One region of the Bartonella rhinolophi genome, then DNA from elsewhere that is predicted to be linked to it. Evidence: predicted binding sites of a transcription regulator. Region 1 holds the regulator's gene; the other holds the start of a gene.
The links. Region 1 encodes HrcA, which represses chaperone genes, less so after heat shock. Its sites were predicted from a motif close to GTTAGCACTCNCNNNNNGNGAGTGCTAAC; they were not measured.
Positions count from the first base shown of each region.

Region 1 (8,735 bases):
AGTTTCATTCTGAGAATATTGTTGCTGATATATTTATGCTGGATCAGGCTCAACGAAAGCTTCTTTTGCTCCACTTTTTGTGACACCAACTATCGCTGGACGTAGGACACGTTCACCGATGATATAGCCTGCTTGAACAACCTGCTGAACGGTATTATCTGGAACATCAGAATTAGGAATTTCAAACATCGCTTGGTGAAAATGGGGATCAAATTTTTGCCCCTCTGGATGAATTTTCTTCACCCCATGACGCTCTAATGCTGCCATCATTGCACGCTCAGTCATTTCAACACCCTCAGCTAATGCTTTCAAACCAGCATCATTTTCCCGTGCACCCTCTGGAATAGCCTCCAAAGCACGATTAAGATTATCAGAAACAGATAACATATCACGTGCAAAATTAGCAATTGAATAAGCTCTCGCATCAGCCACATCACGCGCAGTACGGCGCCGAAGATTTTCCATATCTGCAGCAAGACGTAAAAGTTGGTCTTTTAGTTCTTTATTTTCATCCTGCAAAACATCCAAGGAATTGGTACATTCATCGCCTTCTTTTTTAACATCTGTGCGCTCTTCAACGTCTGCGTGATTTTCTGTTTCATGCATTTTCAAAAATTCATCAGCAGCTTGTTTAAGCGTAGCGTGATCAGCTGGATTTTTCAAATCGCAATTTTCAAATGAAGCGCTAGTAAATTTGTTTTTTTCATTAGACATAAAAATTTCATTCCTTCATAAGACTTGTTATTCTCGATATCGAAACTTTACAGACAAAAATCAAGGGGTATTTACACATCTCAACACAATGAATGTCTATAATAGAATACCCAACCTAATAGTCTAACGCAACAATTGCGACACAAGTTGAGCCGTATAATCAACCATAGGAACGATCCTTGCATAATTAAGCCGTGTCGGCCCAATAATCCCCAAAGCGCCGACGACTCTTTGTTGTGAATCACAATAAGGTGCCACCACTAAGGAAGAACCAGAAAGCGAAAATAACTTATTTTCTGAACCAATAAAGATACGAACGCCCGAACCTTCATCCGTTAAATCGAGCAGTTGTGCCATACTTTCACGCGTTTCCAGATCATCAAACAGATGTCGTAATCGCTCTAAATCTTCTTCTGCTTTTACATTTTCAAGCAAATTGCTTCGCCCACGAACAATAAGATGTATTTTATGATTAGCATCTTCTCCTCCCCAAAGAGCAAGCCCAGTTTCCACAAGATGATGAGACAAATGATCGAGTGCAGCTCGTGTTTCAGAGCATAAACGCGCAATTTCCTCTTTCGCTTCACGCAATGTGCGCCCCTGAATATGTGCATTAAGAAAATTTGTTGCCTCTGTCAATTGTGCATGGGTAACCCCTTCTGGTAAATTAACAATACGATTTTCAACCTCACCTCTTTGAGTCACTAAAACTGCAAGAGCATGCTCTCTATCAAGGCGCACAAATTCAATATGCTTCAATGTTCCTTCATGTTTTGTCGCAAGAACTAGCCCCGCCCCACGTGAAAGATCTGAAAGAACTTGGCTAGCTTGAATGAGAAAATGTTCAACCGATTGTGTATGGCCAGCCTCTTTGACTTGATTTTCAATATTTTCGCGCTCCTGTGTCGGCAAATCACCTGCTTCCATAAATGCATCAACAAAAAATCGTAAGCCTGATTGTGTCGGCATTCGCCCTGCAGAAACATGAGGCGCATAAATCAAACCAAGATGTTCAAGATCACTCATGACATTACGAATCGTTGCAGGTGATAATGTCTGTTGTAAAAGCCGAGAAAGATTTCGTGATCCTACAGGTTCACCATCATTAAGGTAAGCTTCAACAATATGACGAAAAATATCACGCGAACGCTCATCAAGACATTTTAGTTCATCATCAATCGATTTGTGTCTCATCACAATTGTTTCACTACTTTAAAAATACTTGCTTCTTATATAAATCCTGCCAAGGTTTGGTCAAATAGTTTAAAGTGGTGCAAAGGTATATCGCATATTTATCATAAAAAAAATACCATCGTCAAAAAGAAAGATACTTCTCTTGGATTTCTCCCACTGCCCTCTCATCCAATACAGAAAACCTTATTTAAACTAAATATCAGCAAACATACGGAAAAATCATATCTTGTAAAATTTTATAAGACCCATATCATACGATCATTTCAGCTCGTTTTAAATACAGAAAATAGCCACTTCACTTCATTTTGGAGAAATGTATATGAGAAGCATAGCAACTCAAAATCTCGTCATTGCCACACATAACATCGATAAATTGCACGAAATTACTACATTGATCGCTCCTTTTGGTTTAACAACACTTTCAGCAAAGAAGCTCGGTTTGCTCGAACCACAAGAAACAGGAACAACATTTGAAGAAAATGCTTACATAAAAGCTTTTTCAGCTGCAAAAAATACAGGATTTCCTGCCTTATCTGATGACTCTGGCATGGAAGTGGACGCATTAAATGGTGCGCCAGGTGTTTATACAGCTGATTGGGCTCTTCAATCCGATGGTACACGTAATTATTCACAAGCTATGCAAAAAATAGAAAACGAACTTCAAAAAATTGGAGCATATGAAAAAAGCCAACGGAAAAGCCGATTTATATCGGTCATCTGTATTGCATGGCCCGATGGTTACGCAGATTATTTCCGCGGCAGCGTGGAAGGTACATTTATTTGGCCTCCGCGCGGAGATAAAGGTTTTGGCTTTGATCCTATTTTTTTACCAGATGGGTATGAAAATACTTTTGGTGAAATGTCAACGGAGCAAAAACATGGCTGGAAACTCAATGATAAAACACCTCTCTCACATCGCGCGCGCGCTTTCAAGCTTTTTGCAGAAAACCTTTTGGCACTCTCATGAATGAATCTTTTGGTATTTACATTCATTGGCCCTTTTGTACTGCCAAATGCCCCTATTGTGATTTTAATTCACATGTTCGCGTAAATGGGGTGGATCAATCACGTTTTGTAACCGCCTTTGAACGCGAAATAGAAACGCAATACCATAAAATAGGTCCACGTCATATTACGAGTATTTTTATCGGCGGAGGAACACCCTCCCTCATGACGCCTCAGACTGTATATGCCTTATTGCAAGCTATCGCAAAAAAGTGGACAGTCGATAATCAAGTTGAAATCACACTGGAGGCCAATCCATCCAGTGTAGAAGCAGAACGCTTTCGTGGATATCGCGCAGCAGGAGTTAACCGCCTTTCTCTAGGCGTACAAGCACTCAATGACAAAGCACTGCGAAAACTTGGTCGTCTTCATGATGTGAAACAAGCCCTTAACGCTATTACTTTAGCGCGGAAAATCTTTCCACGTTTATCCTTTGATTTAATCTATGCTCGCCCCGAACAAACACTCGAACAATGGAAATATGAACTTTTTCAAGCTATTGATTTGGCAGCAGACCACCTTTCTCTTTATCAATTGACTATAGAGGAAGGCACTGCTTTTAAACGACTTCATGCCGCAGGAAGACTTACCCTTCCCGCATCAGAGCTTGCAGCAGATATGTATCATCTCACCCAAGAAATAACCACTATGTGTGGACTTCCAGCCTATGAGATCTCAAATTATGCAATACCTGGTGCTGAATCAGCGCACAATCTTCTTTACTGGCGTTATCATGAATATGCGGGCTTTGGTCCAGGAGCACATGGACGCTTTATCAAGTACCTACCAAGCGATTCCTCTTCCTTTTCAAAAGCACCTTCATCTCAAATTACAAATCATGAACGTTATGTAACAATAAATGAAAAATATCCCGAACATTGGCTCGAATTAGTCGAAACTACAGGGCATGGCTGCGTCGAAACAGAACAATTGACCAAAGAACAACAAGCAAACGAAATGCTTCTTATGGGCTTGCGCCTTTCAGAAGGTTTGGATCTAACCCGTTATGAAGCTTTAAGCCCCAATGGCTTATCAATGGACAAACTTATCGCTTTACAACAACAAGGATTGGTAAAAATGGTAGGAAACCAGTGCTTAAAAGCCACAACAACAGGACGTATCCTTCTTGACTACATCATCAATCAACTGGCAAATTAAAACACATATGACTTCAACCTGCCATCAAAGTAATCGCTTTTCTACGAAAAAAAATCGACAATAAAACGTTCATAAATAGAAGTGAGGCTTTCCATTGCATCAAGAGCTACACACTCATCTACCATGTGCATAGTCTGCCCTGGTAAACCAAATTCAACCACTGGGCAATAATCCTTAATAAACCGTGCATCAGAAGTCCCACCCGAAGTTGAACACTCTGGTACACTTCCTGTCACACTTTCAATAGCATTTGATAAAGTGTTCACGAGTTTATCATTTTTGGTCACAAAAACACTCCCCAAACTTTGCACCCATTCCAGCTGATAGTAAGGTAAGTGATCATTCTTGTTCTTTGATTGCACCAAAGCAAGACGCTTTTCAATCTCTGTCACAAGCATTTCTTTTGTCCATAGATCATTGTAGCGTATATTAAAACGTATCGTCGCCTGTGCTGGAATAACATTTACCGCAGAATTCCCTGTATCAATGGTTGTTAATTCTAAATTACTGGGTTGAAAATTCTGCGTTCCTTTATCCAAAGGATTTTGTGTCAACGCTTGGATAAGTTTACTTGCTAAAGGTAATGGATTAGCTGCCCGCTCAGGAAAAGCAACATGACCTTGGCGACCTTTGACCGTAATGATACCAGAAATTGATCCTCGACGACCAATCTTGATCACATCACCAACGGTTTTTACGCTCGTTGGTTCTCCTACAAGAGCCGCAGTCCATTTTTCACCTTTTTGTTCTGCCCACTTTAGAAGCTTTACCGTACCGTTAATAGCTGGACCTTCTTCATCGCCAGTGATCAGAAAACTTACTGTTCCTTTAATGGGACGCCTCTCAAGAACCCGAGCCAGTGCTGCAATAAAGCACGCGATCGCACCCTTCATATCAACAGCGCCCCGTCCGTATAATTTCCCTTGATCTATTACACCTTCAAAAGGAGGATGTTTCCAATTTTCTAGCTCTCCTGGTGGTACCACATCAGTATGACCAGCAAACATGAGATGCGAACCCTCTTTCCCCATTTTTGCATAAAGATTTTCAACATCTTGTGTATTTTTATCTGAAAAAACAGGACGCTCAACACTAAATCCCATCTTTTTTAAAAATTGTTCTAAAGTTGATAAGGCGCCTGCTTCATGAGGTGTAACAGAAGGACAACGGATAAGGGCTTGTAATAGCTGAATAGGATTTGTGAGAACACACATAAGTACTTTTCCAATCTGAATTGAGCATTATTTAAGCTGAATTACAAAAAAGATAAAGCAAAACATTGAAGACACTCAGCAAACCAAGTAGGGGAAGACAATCGTGCTGAGGCTTCAATGGCTTCCTGACCATGCAACGAAGCACATATATAACGGAATACAAAACAAGAAGTTCCATCAAATATGTCTTATTTTTCATATCTCCAGCTTATATGAATGAAAATTAACTGCATGCAACCTATAACCATTTTTCTTTAACCAAGCACGACAAGCTTTACTATCGGGACAAAGTCTTTCACAAATATCCCAAAATTTTTTCCCATGATTCATTTCAAGAAGATGGGCTACTTCATGTGCAACGACATATTCTACAATTTCCTTTGGCGCCATAACAAGACGCCAAGAAAAAGAAAGACGCCCATCTGTTGAACAAGATCCCCAGCGACTCTTGGTATCCTTATAACAAATTGACCTTACCTGACATTCTACTTCATTTGCATAATGCTTTACCATCGGCGTTATAACAAGTGCAGCCTGCTTTTTTAAAACATCAGCAATACGCCTTGGCAAATATTCCAATTGACCATAAACAATAATTTTTGGCTCTTGTCCCGCACTACTTGCAACAATTTCGGTCACTCCGCGCCCTTTTTTATGCCGAATGGTATGTGCAATACCCAATAAAGGAATTGTTGAACCTTCTTTGAGATGAGAACTTTCGTGTAAACCTTGTACACGAGCAAGACGTGCCTCAATCCAAGATCGGTGCTTTTCAATGAAACCCTGAACCGAACTGAGACTTGTCTCTGGTGGTGTTGTTACACAAATTCCTTGAATGCCTGCATTAATACGTAATGTAAAACGGCGTGCGAATTTATGTTCCCGCACTCGCAGAGGCACAATGCGATTAGAGAAAATAAAGTGCTGTTCATAAACAGTCATACACTATGTCTTCAACACCAATGAATTTGCCCCTTCTTATTTTGCCTTAACTCGATCAACCAATAATTTCAACGCCGTTTCGATACAATCCAAATCTTGCGGACGCGAAATTGAATGGTCTGCATCACGAACAAGCGTCAATGTTACATCATTTAAAGGTAAATGATTAAGCAAATCCAATGTATGCTGATAGGGTATTTGTTCATCTTCCATTCCGTGCAGAATATGAACTGGACATCCAACATCGATGCACCCTTTCATAACAAAATTTTCTCGTCCATCTTTAATAAATACCTTTGAAACAGGCTTCGGCTCCACGTAACCAATTTTACGAATTGCAGGTACTTCAATATATCCTTTTTCTTCCAAAATTTGCCACTCTACTATACCCAACAATGGCTCTACCACTGTTCGCGTAAAATCAGGAGCAGGTGCAATTAGCATCATACCAGCAAGCATTTTGCTTTTCTTTGCTAGCATCTGAGCAAGCCTTAGAGCAATCCACCCCCCCATAGAAGAGCCAATTAAAATCTGTGGTCCTTCACAATAGGCTTCAATAACCGCTAAACTTTCCTCCACCCAACGTGAAATCGTTCCTTCAAGAAAATTGCCCTCAGACTCTCCATGACCAGAATGATCAAAACGTAAACAAGACAAACCATTTTTTTGAGCAAAAGCGTCAACCATAACCGCCTTACTAGCCAGCATATTAGCTCCATAACCAGTAATCCAAACTAAGCCAGGTGAGGAACTGCCTTTACGGTGACGTACTGCAAGAGCGGTGTCCTTAAATGAAAAAAATTGGCAAGGGAGATCTTGATCCATTATTATTTCCTCCTTAAAATACCCCCACTTATAAAAGAAAAGTTTTTATCCTGCAAATCAAACACAAAAATAATAAATCAAAGGATGAAAAAAGTAAGAATTCTAGTTGTTTTTTTGTACATAATTATATATTAAATTACCTCACAGATGAATCTAAATGAAGGAGCGTAAACCATTCGCAGACCGTTTAAAATGACACATACCCAAAAAGATGGGCCACGTTCAAATCAGGATATTCGGGTTCCCTGCGTTCAACTTATCAATGATGAGGGACAGCATCAAGGGATTGTTTCGATACAAGAAGCACTTGCTATGGCTGCAGAGGTTGGACTTGATTTAGTCGAGATTGTACCAAATGCAGAACCGCCTGTATGTAAAATCGTTGATTTGGGCAAACTGAAGTATCAGAATCAAAAAAAAGCCGCTGAGACACGCAAAAAACAAAAAATCATCGAAGTCAAAGAAATTAAGATGCGTCCGAATGTTGATGTTCATGATTATGAGGTCAAACTTAAGGCTGTTCATCGTTTCATTAATAATGGTGATAAAGTAAAAATCACTTTGCGTTTTCGTGGACGTGAGATGGCGCACCAGGATCTTGGATTAAAGCTCCTTCAGAGAGTTAAAGAAGATACAAGTGGAATCGCAAAAATTGAATCTGAGTTAAAACTTGAAGGCCGTCAGATGATGATGGTGATAGCGCCTAAATAATTTTTCATTAAGATGACATATAGCGCGTAACTGATCAAAAGTGAGCGTGAAAAGGTGATTTTAGAAGCATCACATGTTACTGTTGTGATGCTTTTTAAAATTAGCGGCTAGCATGTAGCCAACCTCTCCATAAAAGAGTACTTTTTTATCAAAAAGGCTCAATGTCTTTAACAAAGAGTCTCCCATTCTTATATAAATTCTTATATAAATAACGATAAAATATAGAAGCGCTTCATGGTCAAAAAACAAATTTCCTCTTTTGATAGACATCTTATCATTCGTCTTTTACGAGAAAATTTTCGCAAACATGCACGATGGTACGGTGCAGCTATTTTTTCAATGATCATCATTTCCTGCATGACTGCAGCCAGCGCATGGATTATACGTGACGTTGTCAATTATATTATTGATGCGCAGAATTTTAATATGGTTATTTTGACTTCTAGCATCATTGCTTTCATTTTTATTCTCAAAGGGATTTCAACTTTTGCCCAAACTTATTTTCTAAGCAAAGCTGGAAATAGTATCGTTGCTGAACAACAGCGCAAAATTTATGCACGCCTTATGGAACAGGGAGTCTCCTTTTATCAAAATAATACATCATCCGATCTTCTTGTCCGTGTAACTCACAATGCCACAGCAGCCCGTAATATCATTGATACTATTATCACAACTTTTGTACGTGATTTGCTCTCAGTAAGCGGTTTATTGCTTGTTATGTTCATTCAAAATTTTGCATTAATTGTTATTACCTTAATAGTAGGTCCATTGGCTTTTTTAGGGGTGAGAATAACTTTAAAACATGTTCGCCGTCTTATGGAAAAAGAACTTCTTTCGCTCGGTGAAATCATCAAAATTGTGCAAGAAAGTACTATTGGCATTCGGGTTATAAAGGCTTTTTCATTAGAAGAGTTAATGAAAAAGCGTATGAACAAAGCCGTTTGTGATGTTGAAAAACAAGCAAACAATATT
Region 1 covers NZ_JBAFWY010000001.1:239,264-247,998, forward strand. The annotation lists gene grpE (nucleotide exchange factor GrpE) at 34-714, opposite strand; gene hrcA (heat-inducible transcriptional repressor HrcA) at 838-1,908, opposite strand; gene rdgB (RdgB/HAM1 family non-canonical purine NTP pyrophosphatase) at 2,228-2,875, shown strand; gene hemW (radical SAM family heme chaperone HemW) at 2,872-4,071, shown strand; gene dapE (succinyl-diaminopimelate desuccinylase) at 4,113-5,285, opposite strand; gene V5N67_RS00975 (M48 family metallopeptidase) at 5,481-6,227, opposite strand; gene V5N67_RS00980 (alpha/beta hydrolase) at 6,264-7,052, opposite strand; gene infC (translation initiation factor IF-3) at 7,245-7,763, shown strand; gene V5N67_RS00990 (ABC transporter ATP-binding protein) at 7,998-8,735, shown strand, end outside.

Region 2 (8,735 bases), on a different contig from region 1:
ATGTATTTTTATGACCCTGATTAAAAAATTTGCAACCGTTGCCTCTGGAACTTTAATGAGCCGCATTTTCGGCTTTGTGCGCGAAATGCTGATGGCAGCGGCTCTTGGTACAGGTCCTGTTTCCGACGCATTTAATGCTGCTTTTCGTTTTCCCAACACATTTCGCCGTTTTTTTGCTGAAGGTGCCTTTAACGCAGCTTTTGTTCCTCTTTTTTCAAAAAAGATTACCGAAGATGGGAAAGAAACCGCATGCCAATTTGCAGAAGAGGTCTTTGGTGTACTTTTTTCATTGCTTTTGCTCTTAACCATTGCCATGGAACTTAGCATGCCTTTTTTGGTACGAACCCTTATTGCTCCAGGGTTTGCGGAAGATGCAACAAAATTTAACGCCACGATTCATTTTACCGCAATCATGTTTCCTTATTTAACATGCATGTCTTTAGCAGCTATGATGGGAGGAATGCTTAATGCTCTACGACGCTATTTTGTCGCAGCCATTGCTCCTCTTTTTTTGAATATTATTTTGATTGGTGTCCTCGCCTATGCTTGGATCTATCAACTTGACGCTTGGTACATTGGCTTAAACCTTTCTTGGGGTGTCATGGCAGCAGGATTTCTTCAGCTTATCTTGATTGCAATTGCTTTGCGTCACAACGGAATGAAGATTTCTTTTCGCCGCCCTCATTTTAGCCCCAATGTTCGCAAACTTTTAATTTTAGCATTTCCTGCTGCCATTACAGGAGGAATTACGCAAATCAATTTATTAATCAATACCAACATTGCTTCTAGCCAATCGGGAGCTGTATCTTCTTTAGTTTATGCTGATCGCCTTTATCAATTACCATTGGGAGTGGTGGCAATTGCCGTAGCGACTGTTCTTTTGCCAGAATTAACAAGAGCTATACGCAGCAAAAAGCATAAAGAGACCCATGATTTGCAAAACCGCGCCATTGAATTAACTCTTTTGTTAACATTGCCTGCATCTGTCGCTTTTTTACTGCTTTCCAACCCAATCGTCAGTTTGCTTTTTGAGCGTGGGCAATTTACAAGCCAATCAACATACCATGTTGCACAGCTCCTTGAGCTTTATGGATTAGGACTCCCAGCATTTGTCTTGATAAAAGTTTTTATTCCTAATTTTTTTGCCCGTGAAGATACGAAAACACCCATGATTTTTACAGGCATTTGCGTTTTTATCAATGTCAGCCTTGCTTTAACGTTATTCCCCATTTTGTCAGCACGCGGTATTGTTATTGCTGAAATTACCTCTGGGTGGGTTAATACACTGTTGCTTTGTTGTGTTCTCATCAAGCGCGGTTATTGGAAATATGATGCACAACTGATAAAACGAATAATACATCTGATTATTGCCACTTTTTTCAATATGATCATACTCTATTATATGCTTGATTTTTTGTCTTTTCCTTTATCTTTACAAGCGTCATTTTTTTTGCGTGCAGGAACTTTAGCAGGAATAATGATTGTCATCATATTGGTATATTTTATCGCATATTTTTTATTCGACATCCGTTCTTTTTTTCTTGCTCTCAAAAATTTCAGACAACGTCTGTGATATTTTATTCTTGCTTTCAGCAAAATGCTTTGCCACAACGCATAAAATAAATGACTTCATGAAGAAAGAACGATCCCATGAGTACCTTCATACCGCTGATCTTTTCTGGTGTACAACCAAGTGGAAATTTGCATCTTGGCAATTATCTTGGAGCTATCAAACACTGGGTTGAACTACAAGCATCCTATAACTGCTTGTATTGCGTTGTCGATATGCATGCACTCACAGTCAATCCAGATCCACAAACTTTAAGTGAATCAACCAGAGCTGTTACAGCAGCTTTTTTAGCTGCTGGCATTGACCCTAAGAAACAAATCGTTTTCAATCAATCACGGGTTTTTCAACATGCTGAATTAGCATGGATTTTAAACTGTATTGCCCGTATTGGCTGGCTTCAACGCATGACGCAGTTTAAAGATAAAGCAGGAAAAAATCGTGAACAAGCATCCCTTGGACTTTTTGCTTATCCAAGCTTGATGGCTGCTGATATTTTGCTCTACCGTGCAACACATGTTCCCGTGGGTGAAGATCAAAAGCAGCATGTTGAACTGACGCGTGATATTGCGCAAAAATTCAACAGCGATTATGCTCACCGTATTGAAGATTTAAATTTTAGTATTCCTATAGAAATAGGAGAGGAAAAAAAACAAGGATTTTTTCCCATACCAGAAGCACTGATTGGAGAAACTGCCATGCGCGTTATGTCTTTGCGCGATGGAACAAAAAAGATGTCAAAATCAGATCCTTCAGATTTTTCGCGTATTAATTTGACGGATGATGCTGATCTTATCGCAAAAAAAATACGCAAAGCAAAAACGGACTCTGCCCCTCTTCCCAACACACTTGCTGACTTGAAAGAGCGACCAGAAGTTGATAATTTGCTTGGCATTTATGCAGCTCTTGCAGCAATAAGTAAAGAAAAGGCTCTTTTAGAATTTTCTGGACAACAATTTTCCCTTTTTAAAACAGCTTTAGCTGATCTTGCTGTTCATAAGCTTGCACCACTAACAAAAGAATTCCGTCGTCTGCATCAAGAAAGTGGTTATATTGACTCTGTGTTGCGTGATGGTGCAGAACGCGCCAGTGCATTGGCAGAAAAAAATATGAAAAAAATTCGCGAAATTGTTGGATTTTTGCATAATACATGAAATAATGAAATCTTAACCGTCAAAAGTTAAAAAACTGCCTGTAAAAAATAGGGAAAATGCATGGTTTCTCAGCACAAAAGCCCGAAAAAAGATCACAAGCGAAAAATTTTAGTCATTATCGATGAAACACCAGAATGTCGACGTGCTGTTGCTTTTGCTGCACAACATGCTCAAAATACCCAAAGAACTTTGGTATTGCTCTCTGTCATTGATAGTTCAGAGTTTCAACATTTTTTAGGTGTAAATGACGTTATGCGCACGGAATTAACACAAAACGCCTATACAGTACTGAAACAAATCGCTGATGATGTACATACCTCTCACGCTCTTGACGCAGAAATGATTGTACGTGAAGGCAAGAAAGTTGATGAAATTTTAAAACTGATCGATCAAGATAAAGAGATTGCTCTTATTGTTTTAGCTGCAAGTGAACATACCGAAGGACCAGGGCCGCTTGTTCAATTAATCGCTTATCGAGGAGCCGCTTTTTCAATCCCTGTGACCGTCATTCCCAGCAATCTTGCAGATGAAGATATTGAATCTGTTGCCTAAAACCTCAATTACCTACCTAAGCTTTAACAGCAAAAGGAGAATATATGTTTATTCAGACTGAAGCCACACCAAATCCTGCAACACTTAAATTTTTGCCAGGACGCGTGGTTCTTCCCGAGGGTGTATTAGAATTTCGTTCTCATGAAGAAAGCGTTAACAGTTCACCTTTAGCGGCTAAACTCTTTAATATTCCCAATATCAGTGGTGTTTTTTTAGGCTACGACTTCATTACTGTAACCAAAAAAGATGGTGAGTGGCAGCATCTCAAGCCAGCCATTTTGGGTACAATTATGGAGCATTTTTTGTCTGGTGATCCAGTAATCACTACCAACGCGACAACACAAGCACAAACCCACGCACTCAATGAAGAATTTTATGCCGAAAAAGATGCTGATATTGTCTCAACAATTAAAGAACTCCTTGAAACGCGTGTTCGTCCAGCTGTTGCAAATGATGGTGGAGATATTACTTTCCGCGGCTTCGAAAATGGTATTGTTTACCTTAACATGCGAGGAGCTTGCGCTGGTTGTCCCTCCTCAACCGCAACGCTTAAACACGGCATTGAAAATCTTTTACGGCATTTTATCCCAGAAGTTCTAGGTGTTGAAGCTATGCCACAATAAATACAAGGTGAGGTTGTACAAAAAATCGCTCTCTTATCACTCTCTCCCCCAAGTGAATATTCTTCATTTTTGTACCATCCTTTAAGACAGATACAAAGTACCTTCTAACTTTACAGATTTTTCATCACCATAACGCCCTCTTCACTTATTAATGACCATCATAAAGGGTGTCGAAGTCATGACGCAGTAATAAAAAAGAGGAAATTTTTAAATATACCAATAAAGGAAAATGTCACATGCACATAATATAAGCGCACCGACACCATGGAGTGTTGCCACTTAAAAGACATGGCTTACTTCTAACATACCACATTGCCCCAAAACAAATCTCCAAATACCTCCTTTGAGAATATTGAAAATCCCTTGTGGAAACGCACTTCAACCCTTGTAAATCAATTTTTGTAAATATGCGCTTTGCATAGCAAAAAGCGCTTCACAGACTGTAACGAATTAAACTTTTTTAACAAATTGCGATTTTAAGCCAATTTGACCAATTCCAGAAATCTTGCAGTCAATATTATGATCGCCATCCACTAAGCGAATATTTTTTACCTTAGTACCACTCTTGAGAACAGATGCAGCACCCTTTACTTTAAGGTCTTTGACCACCATAACGCTATCCCCATTTGCCAAGACATGACCATTAGCATCATAAACAATATGAGTAAGAGAAGAATCTTCACTCTCTTGTGACCATTCATGTGCACATTCAGGACACACAAAATGATCACCATCTTCATAGGTATAAAGACCACTACAATGAGGACATTTAGGATATTGGCTCATATATTCCCTCTTTTGCGCAAGAAAAATCATTCATATGCGAGGGTCATAGAGCAAGAAGTGCTCCTTGTCCATTGCTAAAGCAAAATACTTCCAAAGCACAACATTCTTTAAGGAAAGATGTTCCTCACAAAAATATTTACTAAGCACAAGCTGAGCGCAAAAAAAAAGACACGTCCATAAAGAGCAAAATCTGCTGTACAATCATAGCACATCAATATATCTGCATTATTTTCAAGCACTTTGCCAAAAGTTATCAGTTATTTCTTCACCTGCATTGGGTAGCAAGCTGGCAGAGCTTGTGTGAGCTGGCAATGCCTATATGAGATAAAAAAATCATAGAAATTTTTTCTACTCTTTCTCTTATAGAAGATATGCATTATGCATAAAGAGAAATTATCCGCATGAAAAAAAGATTGTACAAAAAAACGGGTTGCATAAACCCGTTTTTTTTTATCATTGTATAATTTTATCTTTGTACGAAAGGGCTTTAAAAATCCATTCCGCCCATTCCGCCCATTCCACCACCAGGCATTGGAGGCACTGGAGCATCTTTCTTTGGAACTTCAGCAACCATTGCTTCTGTTGTAATGAGAAGGCTCGCAATTGACGCAGCATTCTGAAGAGCAGAACGCACAACTTTTACTGGATCAACAATTCCCAGAGCAATCAAATCACCAAATTGACCTGTTGCAGTGTTGTAACCAAATGTGTCTGAATTATTTTCAAGCACTTTTCCAACAATAATTGCTGCTTCTTCACCTGCATTGGTAGCAATTTGACGTGCTGGTGCCTGTAATGCACGGCGCACAATATTGATACCAGCTTCTTGATCAGGATTGCTTCCTTTAACAGTCAACGCATTTGCAGCACGCAATAACGCTGTTCCACCACCAGCAACAATACCTTCTTCCACAGCAGCACGTGTTGCATTCAAGGCATCATCAACACGATCTTTCTTTTCTTTCACTTCAACTTCTGTTGCACCGCCAACACGGATAACAGCAACACCACCAGCAAGTTTTGCAAGTCTTTCTTGCAGTTTTTCACGATCATAGTCAGAAGTTGTTTCTTCGATCTGCACCTTAATCTGATTAACGCGTGCATCGATTTCAGCTTTTTTCCCTGCACCATCAATAATCGTGGTGTTTTCTTTAGAAATATTCACTTTCTTTGCACGACCAAGCATATCCAAAGTGACATTTTCTAATTTAATACCAACATCTTCAGAAATAACCTGACCAGATGTCAAGATTGCAATATCTTCGAGCATTGCTTTACGGCGATCACCAAATCCTGGAGCTTTCACAGCAGCAATTTTCAAACCACCGCGTAGCTTGTTGACAACCAGCGTTGCCAAAGCTTCACCTTCAACATCCTCAGCAATAATGAGAAGTGGTTTGCCAGACTGAACAACAGCTTCAAGCACTGGTAAAAGAGATTGTAAATTAGACAATTTCTTTTCGTGAATAAGGATGTAAGGATCATCGAGATCTGCCACCATTTTGTCAGCATTTGTGACAAAATAAGGGGAAAGATATCCACGGTCGAATTGCATTCCTTCCACAACTTCCAATTCGGTTTCAGCAGTTTTTGCTTCTTCCACGGTAATGACACCTTCATTGCCAACTTTTTCCATGGCATTAGCAATCATTTTACCGATTTCTGCAGCACCATTAGCAGAAATTGTTCCCACTTGTGCGATTTCTTCTGAAGTTTGGATTTTCTTTGCTTTTTTGAAAAGATTTGCCACCACTTCATCAACAGCAGCATCGATCCCACGTTTCAGATCCATTGGGTTCATGCCAGCAGCAACGGCTTTTACCCCTTCTTGTACAATAGCTTGTCCCAAAACAGTTGCAGTTGTTGTTCCATCACCAGCAATGTCATTGGTTTTAGAAGCCACTTCACGCAACATTTGCGCACCCATATTTTCGAACTTATCTTCCAGTTCGATTTCTTTTGCAACAGATACACCATCTTTTGTGATGCGAGGTGCACCAAATGATTTATCAATCACCACATTGCGACCTTTAGGGCCGAGCGTTACCTTAACAGCATTAGCAAGGATATCAACACCACGCACCAAACGCTCACGTGCTTCACGGCCAAATTTGACTTCTTTAGCAGCCATTTAATTTCTCCTTGGAGTTTTTGTCTAAAAATATTACAAGATGAAAAAATTGAGAGGCTCAATTACCCCAAAATTCCCATAATGTCAGATTCTTTCATGATTAAGAGATCTTCACCATTAATCTTTACTTCGGTTCCAGACCATTTTCCAAACAAAATACGATCCCCCGCTTTCACTTCTAAAGGCACACGCTTCCCATTATCATCAAGAGCGCCATTGCCAACAGCAATAACTTCCCCTTCTTGAGGTTTTTCTTTTGCTGTATCGGGGATGATAATCCCGCCAGCAGTCTTGCTTTCAGATTCAACTCGACGGACAACGACACGATCGTGAAGTGGACGGAATTGTATGTTAGCCATATTCTAAATCCTTAAACTTAATTAGAATTGCATTAATCTTAAGTCATTGTTAGCGCTCTCTAGGAATGAGTGCTAACAATGGTAAAAATATAAAATCCCTCCTTCACAATGTCAACAATTCTCATAAAATTTATCTTAAAGAAGCTCCAAAGCCTTGCCTCTATTTTCTATTTTGCGTTATCTATCCTTTTATGAACCTGTGAACATAAAAGGATTTTATCATGGTTGAAACACGTCAGGAAACAGATAGCTTTGGAACGATTTCGGTACGCCAAGATCGTTATTGGGGGGCGCAAACTGAACGTTCTCTCCATAATTTTAATATCGGTATAGAAAAACAGCCTCTCACCGTTATCTATGCCTTAAGCCTTATCAAAAAAGCCGCAGCCCTTGTAAATATGGAAAAAGGCAAACTTCCGCAAAACATAGGGAAAGCGATTGTTACTGCCGCAGACGAAGTCCTTGCAGGCACATTTGACACGCATTTTCCACTTTCTGTCTGGCAAACAGGTTCTGGCACACAAAGCAATATGAACGTAAATGAAGTCATTGCCAACCATGCAAGCATGCTCTTGGGAGGGAAACTTGGCAGCAAAGCACCCGTTCACCCCAATGACCACGTCAATATGAGCCAATCATCAAACGATTCTTTTCCCACAGCGCTCCACATTGCAACTACACTACAAACACGCCAACACTTATTTCCCATCCTTGATGCCCTTATTACCACTTTAGAAAAAAAAGAAGAAGAATTTGCCGACATCATTAAAATTGGGCGCACCCACACGCAAGATGCAACACCCCTAACGTTGGGGCAAGAATTTTCAGGCTACCGAGCTGCACTAAAAGCCAACCGCGAGCGCATTGAAACAGCTCTTGACGATGTCCAGATGCTTGCCCAAGGGGGCACTGCTGTTGGAACGGGGCTTAATGCACCACAGGGGTTTGACGTTGCATTTGCTAAAAACATCAGCACTCTTACAGGAATAACCTTTAAAACTGCTCATAACAAATTTGAAGCACTTGCACATCATGGAGCACTTGCACATTTCCATGGAAGCTTAAATGCACTTGCAGCTGATCTTTTCAAAATTGCCAATGACATTCGATTTTTAGGCTCAGGTCCACGCTCAGGCTTGGGAGAACTCGAGCTCCCAGAAAATGAACCAGGGTCTTCTATTATGCCAGGGAAAGTCAATCCTACCCAATGTGAAGCAATGACTATGGTTGCATGTCAAGTTTTCGGTAATCATACCAGCATCACATTTGCCGCAAGTCAGGGACATTTTGAACTCAATGTTTATAAGCCTGTGATTGGCTATAATGTTTTACAATCGATTACCCTTCTTGGAGATTGCATGCGTTCTTTTGATACGCATTGCGTTCAAGGACTCCGTGCCAATCGCGTCCATATCCACTCTCTCATGGAACGTTCTCTCATGTTAGTCACAGCTCTTGCACCAAAAATTGGTTATGAAAAGGCTGCTGAAATTGCCAAAGCAGCGCATAAAAATGATACCACTTTGCGTGCTGAAGCTATCAAAGCTGGTGTTTCTGGAGAAG
Region 2 covers NZ_JBAFWY010000005.1:97,809-106,543, forward strand. The annotation lists gene murJ (murein biosynthesis integral membrane protein MurJ) at 11-1,573, shown strand; gene trpS (tryptophan--tRNA ligase) at 1,651-2,721, shown strand; gene V5N67_RS04565 (universal stress protein) at 2,782-3,273, shown strand; gene V5N67_RS04570 (NifU family protein) at 3,318-3,896, shown strand; gene V5N67_RS04575 (zinc ribbon domain-containing protein YjdM) at 4,347-4,682, opposite strand; gene groL (chaperonin GroEL) at 5,170-6,813, opposite strand; gene groES (co-chaperone GroES) at 6,876-7,172, opposite strand; gene fumC (class II fumarate hydratase) at 7,394-8,735, shown strand, end outside.
Region 2: the regulator HrcA is predicted to act here: its motif matches at 7,221-7,249, upstream of groES (co-chaperone GroES).